One region of the Vreelandella indica genome, then DNA from elsewhere that is predicted to be linked to it. Evidence: predicted binding sites of a transcription regulator. Region 1 holds the regulator's gene; each other region holds the start of a gene.
The links. Region 1 encodes sigma-54, which starts transcription at its own class of promoters, with help from an activator protein. Its sites were predicted from a motif close to TGGCACNNNNNTTGCTNT; they were not measured.

Region 1 (4,132 bases):
TCAGGAAGTTGTTTGCTCACGAATTTTAGCGGTAAGCAACTCAAGTAGTTCGCGCTGGCTGCCTGCTTTACGCAGTTTCTGACGCGCATCCGCATCGTTCATGATGGTCGCTACCTGGCCGAGCAGAGAGAGATGTGTGTCATCAGCCTCTTCTGGAACTAGCAATACAAACACCAGATCCACCGGGTCGCCGTCGATAGCATCAAAATCAATCGCTTCTGCGAGTTTTAAAAAACCAGCAATTGGGGCCGAGCAGTGAGGACTACGCGCATGGGGAATAGCCACGCCGTTACCAATCCCGGTACTGCCTAAGCGCTCACGGCCAATTAAACGGCTAAACACTTCTTGGCTGTCCAGACTGGGGATATTTTGGGCAATAAAGGTGCTGAAAAATTCCAGCACCCTTTTTTTGCTGCCCCCGGGTACGTCAAAGAGAACACGTTCCGGGGGGAGTATGGTTTCCAACGTCATTGAATTAACGCACGCCTGCGCCTTGGGCGCGAGCTTGTGCTTTTTCCTTATGTTTAACGAGTTGCCGATCAATTTTGTCCGCTAATGCGTCAATAGCGGCGTACATATCACTGTCTAGGGCTTCCGCATGTAAATCAGCACCTGCTGCGTGCAGTGTACAGGCGGCCTGCTGGCGCTCTTTCTCCACAGATAAGGTGACTTGCACCGTGGTTATGTTGTCGTAATGGCGCTCTACACGTTCAAGCTTTTCGTTGACATAGTCACGCAAGGCGTCAGTCAGTTCTACGTGATGACCAGTGATATTAACTTGCATTGACGTACTCCTTATCCATCGGACTGTACTTCGATTGTAACCCTTTTTGCCGCGTTGCAAAGCCCTTGTCGAGAGTTTCCCTAAAACGTTGATTTGTGCTAGCGCAAACGACGTCGCTCGCTAGAGGAGGGAATGCCCATGGCTTCACGGTATTTAGCCACCGTTCGACGCGCTACTTGAATTCCCCCCTCCCCTAATAGCGTGACTAAGCGGCTATCAGAAAGCGGCTTGCCTGGCGGCTCCTCTTGAACCAATTTCTTCAGCCGAGCGCGGATAGCGGTGCTTGAATGGCTGTCACCATCCTGGCCGCTGACTTGGCTTGAGAAAAAGTATTTGAGTTCAAATACGCCGCGAGGCGTATGAATAAATTTCTGAGTGGTTACCCGGGAAATAGTCGATTCGTGCATTTCCACGGCCTCGGCGATATCGGCCAATATGAGCGGCTTCATGGCTTCTTCGCCGTGTTCTAAAAAGCCAATTTGCCGGGTGATAATCTCGCGGCCAACGCGCAGTAGCGTATCGTTGCGGCTAGAGAGGCTCTTGATCAGCCAGCGTGCTTCCTGCAGGTGTTCTTTTAAAAACTGATTGTCCTGACTTTTATCCGCACGCTTTATTAAGCTTGCGTAGTCGGGCTGAATGCGAAGCCTTGGCAATGCCTCAGGATTGAGCTCTAAGTGCCAGCCTTCGTGGTCATGGCGTACGACCAGGTCGGGCGTTACATAACTATCATCGGTATCGCCATAGGCGCTGCCCGGGCGTGGATCAAGGCTACGAATGAGGAGAATGACATCAGCCAGCTGGTCATCATCGAGTCCCAGGCGGCGTTTTAGTAAGCGCATGTCATCTTTGCCGAGCGCTTCCAGAAACTGCCGTACTAAGCGGCGGGCAGGAACCAGCAACGGCGTATCATCGGGAAGAGTGGCCAGCTGCAGCATCAGGCACTCCCGCAGGTCGCGGGCGAATATTCCTGTTGGCTCAAATTGCTGAAGCTTAAGCAGAATGGTTTCTACTTCGCGCTGGCTAAGCCCATCGACACCTTGGGCGCGAAGCCCTTCACGTATGTCGTTGAGCGGCTGAGTTAAGTAGCCATTAGCATCTAACGCGTCGATAAGACTTTCTGCGACAAGTTGCTCTCGCGCGCCAAAATCAGTCATGGCTAGCTGCCACAGCAAGTGCCCATGAAGACTCTGGCCAGCAGCCTGGCGCTCAAAATCAGGTCCTTCGCTGCTGGAGCCACCGTGACTGCCCATATCTTGGTAGGTGTCAGACCAATCACTATCTACCGAGAGCTCGGTGGGAATGCTCTCTGACCACTCTTCCTCTTTGGGCTCGCTGGCAGCCTGTTCGCCAAATTCATCCTCTTGTTCCAGCATGGGGTTGGCATCTAGGGCCTGCTGAATTTCTTGACGTAAGTCCAGCGTTGATAGCTGTAACAGAGCAATGGCCTGCTGCAGCTGAGGTGTCATGGTCAGCTGTGTGCCCATGCGCAGTTGAAGAGAAGCTTTCATGACCATCTGAGAACCACTCGTTAATCAGAATGCTCCACCCTAGTGTGAGTAGGTCTCCGGTGCAAGTGCAATAAGCATGCCATTGGTAGTAAAGTTGTTGTAGAGCGCTAATTAGAAGTGAAAAATAGGCTAGAGGCGGAAATCAGCGCCTAGATAAACCTCCCTCACTTTCTGGTTAGTGAGTATCGAGGCTGGAGAGCCGCTGGCGATGATTTGACCATCGCCCACGATGTAGGCGATATCACAAATATCCAGGGTTTCGCGAACGTTGTGGTCGGTAATCAGTACGCCGATGTGGCGCTGCTTTAATGCCCGAATAATGGTTTTGATCTCGCCCACCGAAATGGGGTCTACGCCAGCAAAGGGCTCGTCCAGAAGAATGAATGCGGGTTCTGTCGCCAGTGAGCGAGCAATCTCCACCCGCCTGCGTTCACCGCCTGAAAGGCTCATGCCCAGGTTGTCGCGAATATGGGTAATGTGAAAATCTTCAAGTAGCGCTTCCAGGCGCTGCTCGCGGTCGCGACGGCTGAGCTCTTTGCGCGTTTCGAGTATCGCCATAATATTATCGGCAACCGATAATTTACGAAAAATAGACGCTTCTTGCGGAAGGTAGCCGATACCCGCCGCAGCGCGTTCATGCATTGGCGCGCGGGTTAGATCTACATCGTCGATACCCACTTTGCCAGCATCGGATTTCACCAGCCCCACAATCATATAAAACGAGGTGGTTTTGCCCGCGCCGTTAGGGCCCAGTAAGCCCACAATGCTGCCTTGGGAGATCTCTAAATTGATGTCTTTAACGACTCGGCGTCGCTTATAGCTTTTGGCCAAGTGGTGGGCATATAGGGTTTTGATTGGCGCAGTGTCTGTAGTTGCCAAGGCTTGGCTCCCTATTGTTCAGGCTGAAGCGTCATACGTATGCGCTGGGTTTCGCTGCCGTCAACGTCAGAGCGGGCCTGAATCACTTCACGGTCAATGAAATATTCAAGGCGACCGCCGGTGAAGGTGTCTTCTTGTTGCGTTAATTCGGCTTGGTCGATCAGCTCAACGCGGCGTTCAGCGACATGATAAATAATGCGCCTTGCCCAACCTTCTGTAGGGCCTTCTTGCCCTTCAGCTTGATGACGTAAGTAAGCGCGCTCACCGGTGGAGGTCGCGCGGGAGAGCTCGCCTGCCTCGTTGCGTTCGATCTCTACTCGCTCGCCACGTAATTGCATTCCGCCTTGGCGAATATCGACATTGCCTGTATAGACAGCGGTTCCCGCTCGCTGGTCAAGGTCTAAACGGTCGGCTTCAACTTCTACCGGGGCCTGGCTGTTTTGGGCCAGTGCCGAGAGTGGTACCGCAAGGGCAAAAAGGGCGGTATATAGCAGTGATTTCATGGCAAATCCTGTTAGCGTTGCGTGGCCGGAGGGTGCGTGCCACGCACATTATCAGTTAAGCGCACTTGGCTTTCGTTAAGCCAGACGTCCATGCGCGACGCGTTCATTTGCTGGGGCGGCTGTTGTAGCACTACCGGTGTTTCACTCCACGCATGCTGTTTTAGCCCGTCATAGTGCAATAATTCAGTGTCTAACTGCCAACCTTCATCCGGTGCGATCAGGCGAGCCGCGCCTGACATCAGCAAGGCCTGAGTGGACGTGTTAAGCGTGCCTACATCAGCGCTAGCTAGCCACTGGCGGTTTTCGCTATCGTATAAAATAGCTTCGGGCTCTTCCGTCCAGGTTTCACTACGCTGCGGCGTATGGATCAGGCGTGGGGTTTTAAGCGCCTGTAATACGCTGCCATTTTCACCGAAAAGGGTGATCTCAGCGTTTTCCAGTACGTGGCCTGGCTCCTG
Region 2 (4,132 bases), on a different contig from region 1:
TGATGCTCGCCTGGAAGCTAGCCCCCGCCCTAGCTGCTGGTAACTGCGTAGTGCTCAAACCATCCGAACAAACCCCGCTAACTGCTTTGGAGCTGGCGCGGCTCATGGTCGACCTCTTTCCTGCCGGTGTAGTAAACATCCTTTCCGGATGCGGTCCCAGTGTAGGAGAGCCGTTAGTTAATCATCCCAAGGTGCGCATGGTCTCATTGACTGGCTCAGTCGCTACCGGGTCAAAGATCATTGCCAGTACAGCCAGCAGCGTGAAGCGCACCCACATGGAGTTGGGTGGAAAAGCCCCTGTACTGATCTTCGATGACGCTGACATAGATGAAGCCGTCGAAGGTATCCGTGCTTTCGGTTTCTACAATGCCGGCCAGGACTGCACTGCAGCTTGCCGCCTGTACGTTCAAGATGGCGTTTACGACGCTTTCGTCAGCAAGCTTGGTGAGGCAGTGGCCACTCTGCGCCATGGTCTGCAGGATGATCCCGAGACTGAATTGGGCCCCCTGATCACCTTTGATCACCTACAGCGCGTTGAAGGCTTTGTCGAACGCGCTAAAGCCTTGCCTCACATCCGTGTAGTGACAGGCGGTAAGCGAGTCGAGGGAGCAGGCTTCTTTTTCGAGCCGACTGTGCTAGCTGATGCGCGCCAGGAAGATGAAATTGTACAGCGTGAAGTGTTCGGACCCGTTGTCAGCATAACGCGCTTTAGCGATGAGGCGCAGGCCTTGGCCTACGCCAACGACTCGGACTACGGTTTAGCCTCTTCAATATGGACCAAGGATATTGGTCGTGCCAACCGTTTGGCCTCAAGGCTGCAGTATGGCTGTACTTGGGTCAACACTCACTTCATGTTAGTGAGTGAAATGCCGCACGGCGGTATGAAGCAGTCCGGCTTTGGCAAAGACATGTCGATGTACGGATTGGAAGATTACACCTGTGTACGTCATGTGATGTTTAAGCACTGATACGGTGCGTATCGCACCAATTAGGTGCAGATCTTACTCTTTGATGTTTACTTGCTTAATCAAATAAAAGACTCCGGCTTGTTAAAGGCGCATTAAAATGGCCATAAAATAAAACATATAAATTCATATGTAATATGGCACAGATTATGCTTTTTATCTTGCAGCAGTTTGAGAACCAAACTTCATTGTTGCCGCAACACTTATGCGGTAACGGCTTAAGAGGTATATCACGATGCTTATTACCGGTATCAAAAGCCGTCCGGTCTATGACCGTCTGAGCCCAATGTCCAGCGGTACGAGCCACCTGATCGCAGGTCAAGGCAGTGGTGGTGAGGCAATGCTGCGACTGTACGCAGAAATGTCGCCCACACAACGGCAACAAAGCACCCTTTTCTACTCTACGGAGACATTCTCGGGTCATAGCCATTTGCAAGCACTGCAAGAGACAGAAACTAACGGCCTTGAAGTTTTCGCCAGCAACCAAGCGTTGATGGAAGCCCTGGCGCAGAAACTGAATGAGGCTCATATGGGCACCCGACTCTACTTAAGCGGTTCGGAGAGCTTCATAGGCACTGCTATGCAAGCGGCCAATGCCGTCGACCTGACCCCCGATGAAGTTTTGCGTGAGCACAGCGGCACTCTTGTGCGAAGAGTTTGGTGCGTCCACTGCGATACCTATACCGAAAACGTGACTCATCGGGTGTTCACTTGCCCCGGCTGCCATTTCGATCTGGTGGTACGCGATCACTATTCACGAAGGCTGGCTGCTTTCCAAGGTGTTAAGGCTGACGGTGAAGTACCGGGCGAATTACCAGCTTCAGAGGAGCTTGATACATGAATAATCAAAACGGCACTATAAGTGTCCGCGTTACCCGCATTGAGTGCCTCACGCCTGAGATAAAACGCTTCACCCTTATCGACCCTGACGATAAGCATTTGCCAGCCTTTTCCGGCGGTAGCCATGTGGTCGTGGTTCTCAAGGATAGTGACAAGACTTATCGCAACGCTTACTCATTAATGAGTTCACCCTATGATTCCAGTGCCTATCAAATCGCCGTGCGTCGGGCTCCTGAAAGCCGAGGCGGCTCTCAGTGGCTGCACGACAAAGTTTGTGAAGGCGACTTGTTGGAAATCATGCACCCGGCAAACCTATTCCCTCTGGCCAAGCATGCTCGGCATCACCTATTTATTGCGGGTGGCGTTGGGATTACTCCGGTGTATTCGCAGTTGGAAGAGCTGCAACTTAAGCAGGCTTCCTTTGAACTGCATTTGGCTGTAAGAGGCCCGGAGCACTCAGCTCTTGGCCTGGAGCTGCAGGCTCGATATGGCAAGCGTGTACATCTTTACATTCAGGGGCAGGATGGGCCCATGGATATACATGACCTCCTTGCCGAGCGCCCGCTTGGTAGTCACGTCTATGTATGCGGCCCAGACGGCATGATAGAGCAAACCATTGAAAGGGCTCATGACTTGGGCTGGACTAACAGCCACATTCACTTCGAACGCTTCGTCGAGCAAGGGTCTACTGGACAACCCTTCAGCGTCACCCTCGCGCGGCAGGGGGTGACCATCGAAGTGCCTTCCGAACAATCACTGCTCGAGGCTGCAGAACAGGCCGGCTACAAATTGCCTTACCTGTGTCGTGGTGGTGCCTGTGGTTATTGCGAAGCCAATGTGCTGGAAATCGAAGGCGAACTGGATCACCGCGACGACTGGCTCAGTGAGGAAGACAAACTCAGCAAGCGTAAGTTTATGCCTTGCGTATCGCGGGCTAATTGTAGCCGTCTGGTCGTAGACCTCTAACAGGAGAAAAACAAGATGACTGTATTCAAGCCGATCGAGACCTATGCCGATCAAGCCTCTAATCATACTTTCGAGAACAGCCGCGAGGCGGTTCTGCGTCTACCCTTTCCGTATCCGGAAGATCAGTACATGTACTCGATGAATGTCGAACCTCATGTTTCTACTGGTAACGGTGCACTCCGTGCACAATTCGATATTGACGAACACTATATTTCGGAATGCCATCACCGTGCACAGACACTTGATGCCCAGCCGGGCGTCCACTATTCAGCTCTGCCCCACATGATGGAGGCTCAGTGGGATTTGCTAGAGCTATTAATGGAATCTTATTCGCGAGATTTTCCAGAGCATTTCACACTGGAGAAGAACGGTACTCAGTGGCACTGGATCAATCGCCCTCTGCAAATCGATGATACTTTCACCTTCGGAGATGCCAGCACTCTCCCAATGGAGCCTATGGAGTACATCACTCGACAGGCTCAAGGTGAGTTCATACTCCTTGAAGAGCGTGACGACACTTTGGTCATGGGAGCTGGTATGGCCACCCAGCGAGCGGATTATTCGCTGCGTTTTAATTTGGGTATGAGCTTTATGGAGTTTCACGGGCCAGTCCCTAAGCTGCATGAAATGGGCATTCTACAAAGGGCATTGAAGTTCCTGCTTCGCCTGCGCTCGGGCCACCCGGTGCGCCGCACCAACTGGTCAGTCACCGTCAATCCTCGCCTAGAAACGTCAGCTGAAACTCTACCGGATTGGGCTCCTGAGCGGACCCAGGTGACTGCGGAAAATGCTGGCAAGCTAGTAAACCTGCGTATCGAGCTGCAGCCATTGCATCGCTTGCCGCGCAGCAATGCGGTGTTGTTCCCAGTGCGTACGTACCTAGTCAGCCTTGAGGAACTGGCCGAATACGCTCCGCAATGGGCCAAGCGCATGCATCGGGTAATCCGTGATTTGGATCAGGAATTGGTTGATTACAAAGGCTTTACCCGCTATCGCGAAGCCATGGTCTCCTGGTTGTCCCAATACGACGATGGCACGCCGGTCGACGAGAGCCAGCAATAACAAAGAAGTATCAAATTCGTGCCAATTTTGGCGCGTTTTTACCCACTGACGTGCTTCATCACAGGGAACACTTATGAAAACAATGCGCAACTTTTTACCCGAGAGCTGGAGCCTAGTTTTCTCCGCCGCAGGTTCTGCCTACGGCGTCGGTTTACTTGGTCTCTGGGCCTTGCCCTTTTTAATAAGCGCTATCATGCAAGACCTACAGCTTAATGAAGCACAGGCAGGCTTGCTGATGTCGGCAGAATTTGGTTTTACCATGCTGGCCTCACTGATAATCGCCCCCTTCATGGGCCGAG
Region 3 (4,132 bases), on a different contig from region 1:
GAATCTGCGCTACCGCGCCCCGCTCTTTAACAATCGCACCAAGCCCAAAGGTTGGCTGGCACCGTCGCTGCAGCATCGCGTTGACACCGTGATGGCCTGGGTAAATCGGCTCAGTCGCTTGGCACCGATCACCGGCATCTGCCAAGAGTTAGTGCGCTTTGACACGCAACAGTTGGAAAACCCAGAGATTAGCGGCGTCGAGTATCAGCAAGGCACGCTGTTGGGCTACGAGGTGCGCGAATATTTACTGGAAAAGTGGGGGCGCGAATGTGCGTATTGTGGCGACACAGACACACCACTTGAAGTCGAGCATGTGGTGCCGCGTTCACGCAGCGGTTCGAATCGTGTCAGCAACTTAACGCTGAGCTGCTTCCACCCCTGTAATCAGGCCAAGAACAGCCAGGCATTGGCTGACTTCTTTGCCCACGACAAGGGACTGCATCGCCGCTTGAAAGCCAATGGCCACACCGCTGCCATTCGACTAGAGCGGGTACAGCGCCAGCTCAAGCAGTCATTAAGAGATGCCAGCGCCGTCAACGCGACCCGTTGGGCGCTGTTCTCCGCGCTCAAGACCACTGATTTGCCGGTCGCCGTCAGCAGCGGCGGCCGCACCAAATACAACCGCCAGCGACTGGGCATCCCTAAAACCCACGGCCTGGATGCTGCCTGTGTCGGTGCATTTGACACGCTTCACGCTTGGCAGGTGCCTACCTTAACCATCAAGGCGATGGGGCGTGGCAGCTATCAACGCACGCGCCTGAACAAGTACGGCTTCCCACGCGGCTTTTTGATGCGTCAGAAGCAAGTAAGAGGCTTTCAGACCGGCGACATGGTGCGTGCGCTGGTGCCCACCGGCAAGAAAGCCGGAATGCATACGGGGCGTGTCGCGGTGCGTAAAACCGGCAGCTTCAATATCCAAACAGAACACGGTGCGGTGCAAGGGGTTTCGCACAACTACTGCACCGTGATCCAGCGCGGTGATGGCTACGGCTATCACCACACCCCCTCTATCAACCTAACAGGAGGAGCGGGACAGGCGGTGGCGTGATCCAAGTCGCCCTGCGGGCGACGCGCTCTCCCTCCTCGCACTAAAAGTACGAGGTATCCCGCGTAAAATCTGATGAGCGATAATACCAATGCTTGAAGATCACCGCGGCGGACCGCGCCATGATTCGCTGATGTCGGCTTATCATGAAAGTGATAGCAATAGCGGTTGGATGATTAGCTATCTGGATATCATGACGTTGCTGGTGGCTCTCTTCGTCGTCATTATCGCCGCAACAGGGGCGAACCATTCTGAGTGGTTGGCAGGCGATACAGCAATTGACGCTAGTCAATCGTCATCACCTTCGCTGGATATCCCTTTGCCTGAGTCGTTAGCTAACGCCATGCCTGACCGCGTTGGTAGTGCCGCCTGGAGTGGTGCAGGGCTGAGCCCGATGGCGGTGAGTGCGTCGCTGGGGGTGGCTGGCTTGCCTAAGCTGTCTCGGTTACCCCGGCGGCGCGTTAGCGTTGGTGTGCCACCTCTCTTGGCAGCACCGACGCCCGTTGAACCGGCCATTACCCTCCCTAAACTGCTAATGCCTGCGGGCAGTGATGATTTTTCATCGCCTCTGGCGGATTACATGGTGGTGTTAACTGACCGGCCCCCGGTAAATGTGCAGGTAGTCAGCGATGAGTCAGTGGCGGGTGCGCTTGCCCTGAACCAAGCGCTTTCCCAGCGCGTTGAGACGTCTACTTATCTGCCCGACCTGGAAGGTGTTGAAGTATCACGAGTGGCGGAAGGTATTAGCCTGCGGGTGCAGGATCAATTGCTGTTTCCTTCGGCGACAGCTGAGTTAACCAGCGACGGATCATCATTAGTCGGCAGTTTGCTGGAAACTATTCAGCGCTATGATGGTGAAGTGTGGGTGGAAGGCCATTCGGATAGTCAGACAATAAGCACCGATGAGTTCTCTTCCAACTGGGCGCTTTCAAGTGCGCGCGCCATCGCCATTGTTGAGGCGCTGGAAGCATCGGGCGTCGACGCCGAGCGCCTACGCGCCGTCGGCTTGGCAGCCACAAGGCCGCTGGAAAGCAACGCTAGCGCAGAAGGGCGGGCTCGCAACCGGCGGGTTGAGGTGGTTATTCATGTGGAATAGAAGCTAGCACTAAGATCGCCGTGCTTCGCTCAATGATGACATCTCTCTTTTACTGCATAAAAAAACCCGCCGGGGAAGGCGGGCATGAAAGGGCTTGGCTCACTGCAGTCCACTGGTATCAGGTGAGGGGTGTACAGGATCACCAGTGGGTACAGGTTGAGTATAGCTATTTATAAGGCGTTGCCAAGTGCTGTCTCAGTTTTTTATAGGTTCTGTCTCATTTTTTAATAGGTAACGGCGCGACAAGTGCACTAATGTGTTTCATGCGCTATTTTGGTGCATTCAAGCTGCTTCTTTTTGGTGCTTGGACGTGTGGTGCGCCATAAAATTCTAAAAATCCCCGCTAACCCTCTGCTAAAGCTACACTTCTCTGATTTGGCTTATAACTTGCTATCCTTTTCATAGCCAATTACTCGTTGGTCATCGCCATAGGGCATCGCAGGCTATTGCCTTAACGATGTGCTAAGACCGAATAGAGGTAGTGCCATGCCGGAATCCAATCAGTTTTCAGCGCCGCTTTCTCCGTCGCCTTCTCCGACACCATCGCCGGTAGACCCCGCGTTTCAGCCGCGTCTAGTGGTGACCGATTTAGATGGCTCGCTGCTGGATCACCATAGTTATGATTTCAGCCCCGCCGCGCCTTGGCTTGCTCGTTTAAAACAGATGGGGGTGCCGGTGATTCCTGTCACCAGTAAAACCCGTGCCGAGCTGATTCAGCTGCGCGAAGCGTTGGGCCTGACGGGAACGCCTTTTATCGCAGAAAACGGGGCGGTGATCGGTCTGCCGCCAGGTTGGTGCCATGCCCGTTTAGACCGCCCTGGTGGTGGCCGCGATGGCGTGGTGATTAAACACCCTGGGGTGGATATTGGCTTTATTCGTGCGCGCTTAAAGGTGTGGCGCGAGCGTTTGAATATTCAATTTACCCGGATGGGTGAACTGACTGTGCAAGAAGTCATGGGGCTTACCGGCTTGGATGAGTCCCGCGCCCGTGATGCGCGGCAGCGAGAAGGAAGCGAGCCGCTATTATGGAAAGACAGTGACTCAGCATTAGAAGCATTTCGTGCAGCTCTGGAAGGAGATGGCCTACAGCTAACGCAAGGCGGACGTTTCTGGCATGTCATGGGGCGCTCCGCGGATAAAGGCAGTGCAGTGGAGTGGCTGGTGAAACGCTTTACGGCATTAAGAGGCCGCACACCTCTTTCGCTAGGGCTGGGGGATGGACCGAACGATATCTCTATGCTTGAAGCTGTTGATCAAGCTGTTGTCATCCGCGGTTGCCACGATTTAGTCGTAGAGCCGCGTAACACGTCGCTATATCGCACGGAAGCAACAGGGCCGACCGGCTGGGCAGAGGGGGTTGCCCACTGGTGGGGGCGAGATGACCGCCGTTTAGCGACGGCGGAAAAAAATGATGCTGTTGTTGTTTGAGAATGGTTCGGTATTTGAGAACAGTTCCATGAATCCAGGGAGGCAAGCGTATGAGTGACTTTCATCAAAATGGGATTATTACCGATTTCCATAACCTGACTAAGCGTTCAGTCGAGGCACTTGAAGAGGAGCTATGCCAATTTTCCCGACGGCGGCCGATGGGTTTGATTCTACCGTCGCTTTTTTCCGAATTGGAAGGACCTGCGCTTTCAGCGATTGTTGATGAACTGGTTAAGGTCCCTTACCTCAGTGAAATCGTCATTGGCCTGGATCGCGCCGACCGCGAACAGTTTTTATACGCTCGCGAATTTTTCTCGCGCCTTCCGCAGCATACGCGCATTTTATGGAACGATGGCCCGCGCCTGAGAGCGCTCGATGCGGAACTGGAAGAGCATGGGCTAGGGGCGTTGGAGCCAGGCAAAGGGCGCAATGTGTGGTATTGCGCAGGTTATATGTTGTCGTCTGGGCGCTCTACAGTAGTTGGGCTGCACGATTGCGATATTCTGACCTACGAGCGTGGACTGTTGGCACGCTTGATGTACCCGGTCGCTCACCCCAATTTC
Region 4 (4,132 bases), on a different contig from region 1:
GCTTCGCCTTTGGCGGTGTAAGACTCAACGTCCAGTGCTTCTAGCAATTCAAGGGCGGCACTGTCGTTAGCGCCCGTATTGTCAGAACCAGAGTTGTTAGCGGTGTCTGTTTGTGCCTGCGCGGTGAGGGTGGCCCCCAACAGCAGGAAGCAGAGCAGCGCCAAGGAAAGGAAACGCCTCATGGGGTTCTTCCTTTGGTTATTAAAAACGGTTATCTAAGAGGGAAAGATAGCGTGCTCCTTGCCGCGCCAACCATCGAACCACGGCGCGGCAAGGGAGTTTATGTCTTACTCAGCGAGTGCCGCTTCGGCTTCTTCTGCTGCGGTGCTGCCACCGCACGAGCCGTTCACGACGTTGAAGTTGCCGCACTCCATCGGCTTGCGCCAATCGGCAATCAGGTCACGCGAGCCAGGCAGGTAGTCAGACCAAGCATCGCCCGCCACGGTAGACGGCGTCTGCCACACGATGTCGAACTGGCCGTTGTCCTGAATTTCGCCAATCAGCACCGGCTTGGTGATGTGGTGGTTGGGCATCATCGCCGCATAGCCGCCGGAGAGGTTCGGCACGGTCACACCGATAATGGCGTCTTTAACGGTATCGACGTCCGTGGTGCCCGCTTTGCGAACCGCTTCGGCCCACATGTTGAAACCAATGTAGTGTGCTTCCATCGGGTCGTTGGTCACCGCCATATCGTCGCCGGTGTACTCAATCCAGGCATCGATAAAGTCGTAGTTGTCGTCGTTATCGACGCTCATGAAGTAGTTCCAGGCAGCCAAGTGGCCCACCAGCGGCCCGGTATCAATACCGGTGAGCTCCTGCTCGCCCACGGAGAAGGCGATGACCGGAATATCGGCAGCATCGATGCCCTGGTTGGAAAGCTCGGTGTAGAACGGTACGTTGGCGTCGCCGTTCACTGTCGAGATCACCGCGGTCGGTTTACCCTCTTCACCGAAACGGCGAATTTCGGCCACGATGTTCTGCCAATCGGAGTGACCGAAGGGCGTGTAGTTGACCATGATGTCCTCATCCGCGATGCCGTGTTCATCCTTGAGGAACGCTTCGAGGATACGGTTGGTGGTGCGCGGGTAGACGTAGTCGGTACCCACCAGCGCAAAGCGCTCGATACCCACTTCGTTGATTAGGTATTCAACCGCAGGAATCGCCTGCTGGTTAGGCGCCGCGCCGGTGTAGAAGACGTTTTCAGAAGACTCTTCGCCTTCATACTGCACCGGGTAGAACAGTAGACCGTTAAGCTCTTCGACAACGGGCAGTACCGATTTACGCGATACCGAGGTCCAGTTACCGAAGATGACATCAACCTCTTCCTGGGCCAGCAGCTCACGGGCACGTTCGGCAAACAGCGGCCAGTTGGAAGCAGGATCAACCACCACGGCTTCTAACTGACGGCCTAGCAAACCACCAGCTTCATTCTGCTGTTCGATAAGCATTTCGACGGTGTCTTTCAGAACAGTTTCGCTAATCGCCATGGTGCCAGAGAGGGAGTGCAGGATACCGACTTTGATCGGGTCATCGTCTTGGGCGATGGCCTGGGTGCTGGCCCCCATGACCGCGGCGGTAAGTAGCGCGGTGGCGAAACGGCCACTTGAAAGGTATCGTTGCGGGTGTGTCGAGCGTTTGAGAGTGTTCATTGTTAATCTCCTTGCACCCCTTATGAGTGGGGCTTGATGGTTGGCTTCGTACTTGGGGTTGTTGTGTTAGCTCCCCAATACGTCCACTAGCCCTTAACACCTGCAAGGGATGCGCCAGATTGGCACAACGCCCACTTATAGTTAACGAATCAGCCACTTAGTTATCTTAAAATATTCCTAATTATCGTCAAACGCACCAATATAAAGCGCAAAGCTGTTATTAGAGCACCTTAACAATGCACCAATAAGAAACACTGCACCAACTCGGTACTTAGATTAGTCTTATACAATTTAGAAACTTTATACTTACTCTTTAGTTACAAAAAGCAGTAGAAAAAAGCCTGACCATCTTTCAGAGGTACTACTTATAAAAACGGGGCGCCGACTTTCGTCGGCGCCCCGTTGCTCAAGATTGACCTCTTAAGTATCAATCGCTTTCAGGCGAGCCTGAAGAGGGTATTTTTCCCTTCATCCCACGACGTAGGAGAGGACCCACAATATAAGGCAAGATCAAGCCCAATCCAGCAAAGACCCAAAGGCCGATAGCCAGACCGCTATCCCAAAGAATCATCCAGTCGCCGTCGGAGATATCCATGGCATGGCGCAGGTTCTTCTCCATCTCAGGCCCCAGCAACAAGCCAAGAATCACTGGCACCAGCGGAATCTCAAGCTTGCGCAGAACGTAACCGCCCACCCCAAAGGCCACCATGAAGTAGAGGTCAAAGATGGTGTTACTGATCGAGTAGATACCCACGAAGGCAATCATCGTGACGATTGGCAGCAGGTACATGGGTGGTACGGACAGCAGTTTGACGAAGATGCCCACCAACGGAATGTTAAGGATCAGCAGTAAGAAGTTACCGATCAATAGCGCTGCGATCACGCCCCAGACGATGTCGGCATTCTGGGTGAACATCAACGGCCCAGGGGTGATATTGAGCGAAATCAACAACGCTAAGAGTACTGCGGTAGTACCACTACCCGGCACACCCAGGGTTAGCATGGGAACCAAAGCACCGCTCGAAGCGGCGTTGTTGCCAGCTTCGGGAGCAGCCACACCGCGCGGGTCGCCTTGTCCAAAATAACCTTTCTTACCCAACACACGTTTTTCAAGGGTATAGCTGATGAAGCTACCCAACGAAGCACCGGCGCCCGGTAGCACACCGGCAACAAACCCCAGCACCCCGCCACGGAAACTGGTGGGTAGAATGTCGCGGATATCCTTCCAAGAGAGAGAAAGCTTGTTGACCTTCATCTTCTCATTACCACCGCCAGCACGCTCCTCAATGAAGAACAACAGCTCGGAAATGGCAAACAGACCGACGATAGCAATAATGAAGTCGACACCTTCAAAGAGTTCAAGCACGCCGAAGGTGTAGCGCTGAACGCCGGTATTGTCGATACCCACCGTAGCGATCATTAGACCAATACAGGCGGCAACCACTGTTTTGATAGGGTTTTTGCCGGTGATGCCGCCTAAGGTAGCGAACGCCAGCAGGAAGAGCGCGAAATATTCTGCCGGACCGAACGTCAGGGCGAAATTAGCCAGCAGTGGCGCCAGCAGAATCAAACCAATAGTGGCGATTAGACTACCGATAAAAGAGGCCACGGCAGAGATCGCCAGCGCCTCGGAAGCCTTGCCCTTCTGGGCCATGGGATAACCATCAAGACAGGTCATCATGGCCGGTTCATCGCCGGGAATATTCAACAGAATCGATGAAATACGCCCACCGTACATGGCACCCGCATACACGGAGGTCAGCATAATCAGGGCGGTTTCTGGTGCGAGGCCCAAACTGAACGCCAGCGGAATCAGGATGGCCACACCATTGGCTGGGCCTAATCCCGGCAAGGCGCCGATCAAGGTGCCTAGAAAAGCACCCAGCAAGGCGAACATTAGGTTATGGGGCTGCAGAGCAACGCCAAAACCATCCATCAAATAACCTAGAGTTTCCATTAGTTCATCTCCAGGAATGACAACAGACCCAGCGGCAAGGCGAGATCAAGTGCAAAACTGAACAGGAAGTACACTACCACTGCCGAGACTGCCCCAGTCATGTAAGCATTGGTCGGGCGAGCTCCCATTCGCCAGCAAAGCGTCCCCACCGCCAACGTGGTGCTAATAATGAAGCCCAGCGGCTGAAGCAGCATGGCGTAAAAGATTAGCACCACTACGGCGATAATCAGCTCAATACCGGTACGGCTCCATGGCCAGGCGTTGTCAGGGTCAGGGCGTACAATCAAATAAAGGCTGGAAATTGCCAGCACCACGGCCAGCAACTTCGGAAAAGTGTCAGGGCCGACGGCTTCGGCCCCACCAAACGGTTCCGGGAACTGAGTGGCGGCCCAGCCGTACGCGACGGCCAGGACGATCATCAAGACCCCAAAGATGCGGTCGTTAAAGGTCATTACTTAATCAACCCGATATCTTTAGAAAGCTGTTCAATGTCACTGATCTGGTTGAGTACAAACTCTTCAAACTC

Region 2: V8L71_RS09870 (dimethylamine monooxygenase subunit DmmA family protein) is a predicted target of sigma-54. The motif match lies at 1,104-1,121, and genes of this name have one in related genera.
Region 3: V8L71_RS18105 (HAD-IIB family hydrolase) is a predicted target of sigma-54. The motif match lies at 2,518-2,535, and genes of this name have one in related genera.
Region 4: urtA (urea ABC transporter substrate-binding protein) is a predicted target of sigma-54. The motif match lies at 1,749-1,766, and genes of this name have one in related genera.

The regions. Positions count from the first base shown of each region.
Region 1 covers NZ_JBANSO010000001.1:204,308-208,439, reverse strand. Annotated here, with positions in the region: gene V8L71_RS01020 (PTS sugar transporter subunit IIA) at 1-471, opposite strand; gene hpf (ribosome hibernation-promoting factor, HPF/YfiA family) at 476-784, opposite strand; gene V8L71_RS01010 (RNA polymerase factor sigma-54) at 883-2,298, opposite strand; gene lptB (LPS export ABC transporter ATP-binding protein) at 2,422-3,171, opposite strand; gene lptA (lipopolysaccharide transport periplasmic protein LptA) at 3,183-3,674, opposite strand; gene lptC (LPS export ABC transporter periplasmic protein LptC) at 3,686-4,132, opposite strand, start outside.
Region 2 covers NZ_JBANSO010000011.1:131,928-136,059, forward strand. Annotated here, with positions in the region: gene V8L71_RS09865 (gamma-aminobutyraldehyde dehydrogenase) at 1-968, shown strand, start outside; gene V8L71_RS09870 (dimethylamine monooxygenase subunit DmmA family protein) at 1,201-1,806, shown strand; gene V8L71_RS09875 (PDR/VanB family oxidoreductase) at 1,803-2,771, shown strand; gene V8L71_RS09880 (heme-dependent oxidative N-demethylase family protein) at 2,787-3,833, shown strand; gene V8L71_RS09885 (MFS transporter) at 3,907-4,132, shown strand, end outside.
Region 3 covers NZ_JBANSO010000033.1:10,676-14,807, forward strand. Annotated here, with positions in the region: gene iscB (RNA-guided endonuclease IscB) at 1-1,048, shown strand, start outside; gene V8L71_RS18100 (OmpA family protein) at 1,137-2,141, shown strand; gene V8L71_RS18105 (HAD-IIB family hydrolase) at 2,628-3,569, shown strand; gene V8L71_RS18110 (glycosyltransferase family protein) at 3,620-4,132, shown strand, end outside.
Region 4 covers NZ_JBANSO010000006.1:135,537-139,668, reverse strand. Annotated here, with positions in the region: gene urtB (urea ABC transporter permease subunit UrtB) at 1-182, opposite strand, end outside; gene urtA (urea ABC transporter substrate-binding protein) at 288-1,649, opposite strand; gene V8L71_RS05970 (tripartite tricarboxylate transporter permease) at 2,077-3,606, opposite strand; gene V8L71_RS05965 (tripartite tricarboxylate transporter TctB family protein) at 3,606-4,058, opposite strand; gene V8L71_RS05960 (Bug family tripartite tricarboxylate transporter substrate binding protein) at 4,058-4,132, opposite strand, start outside.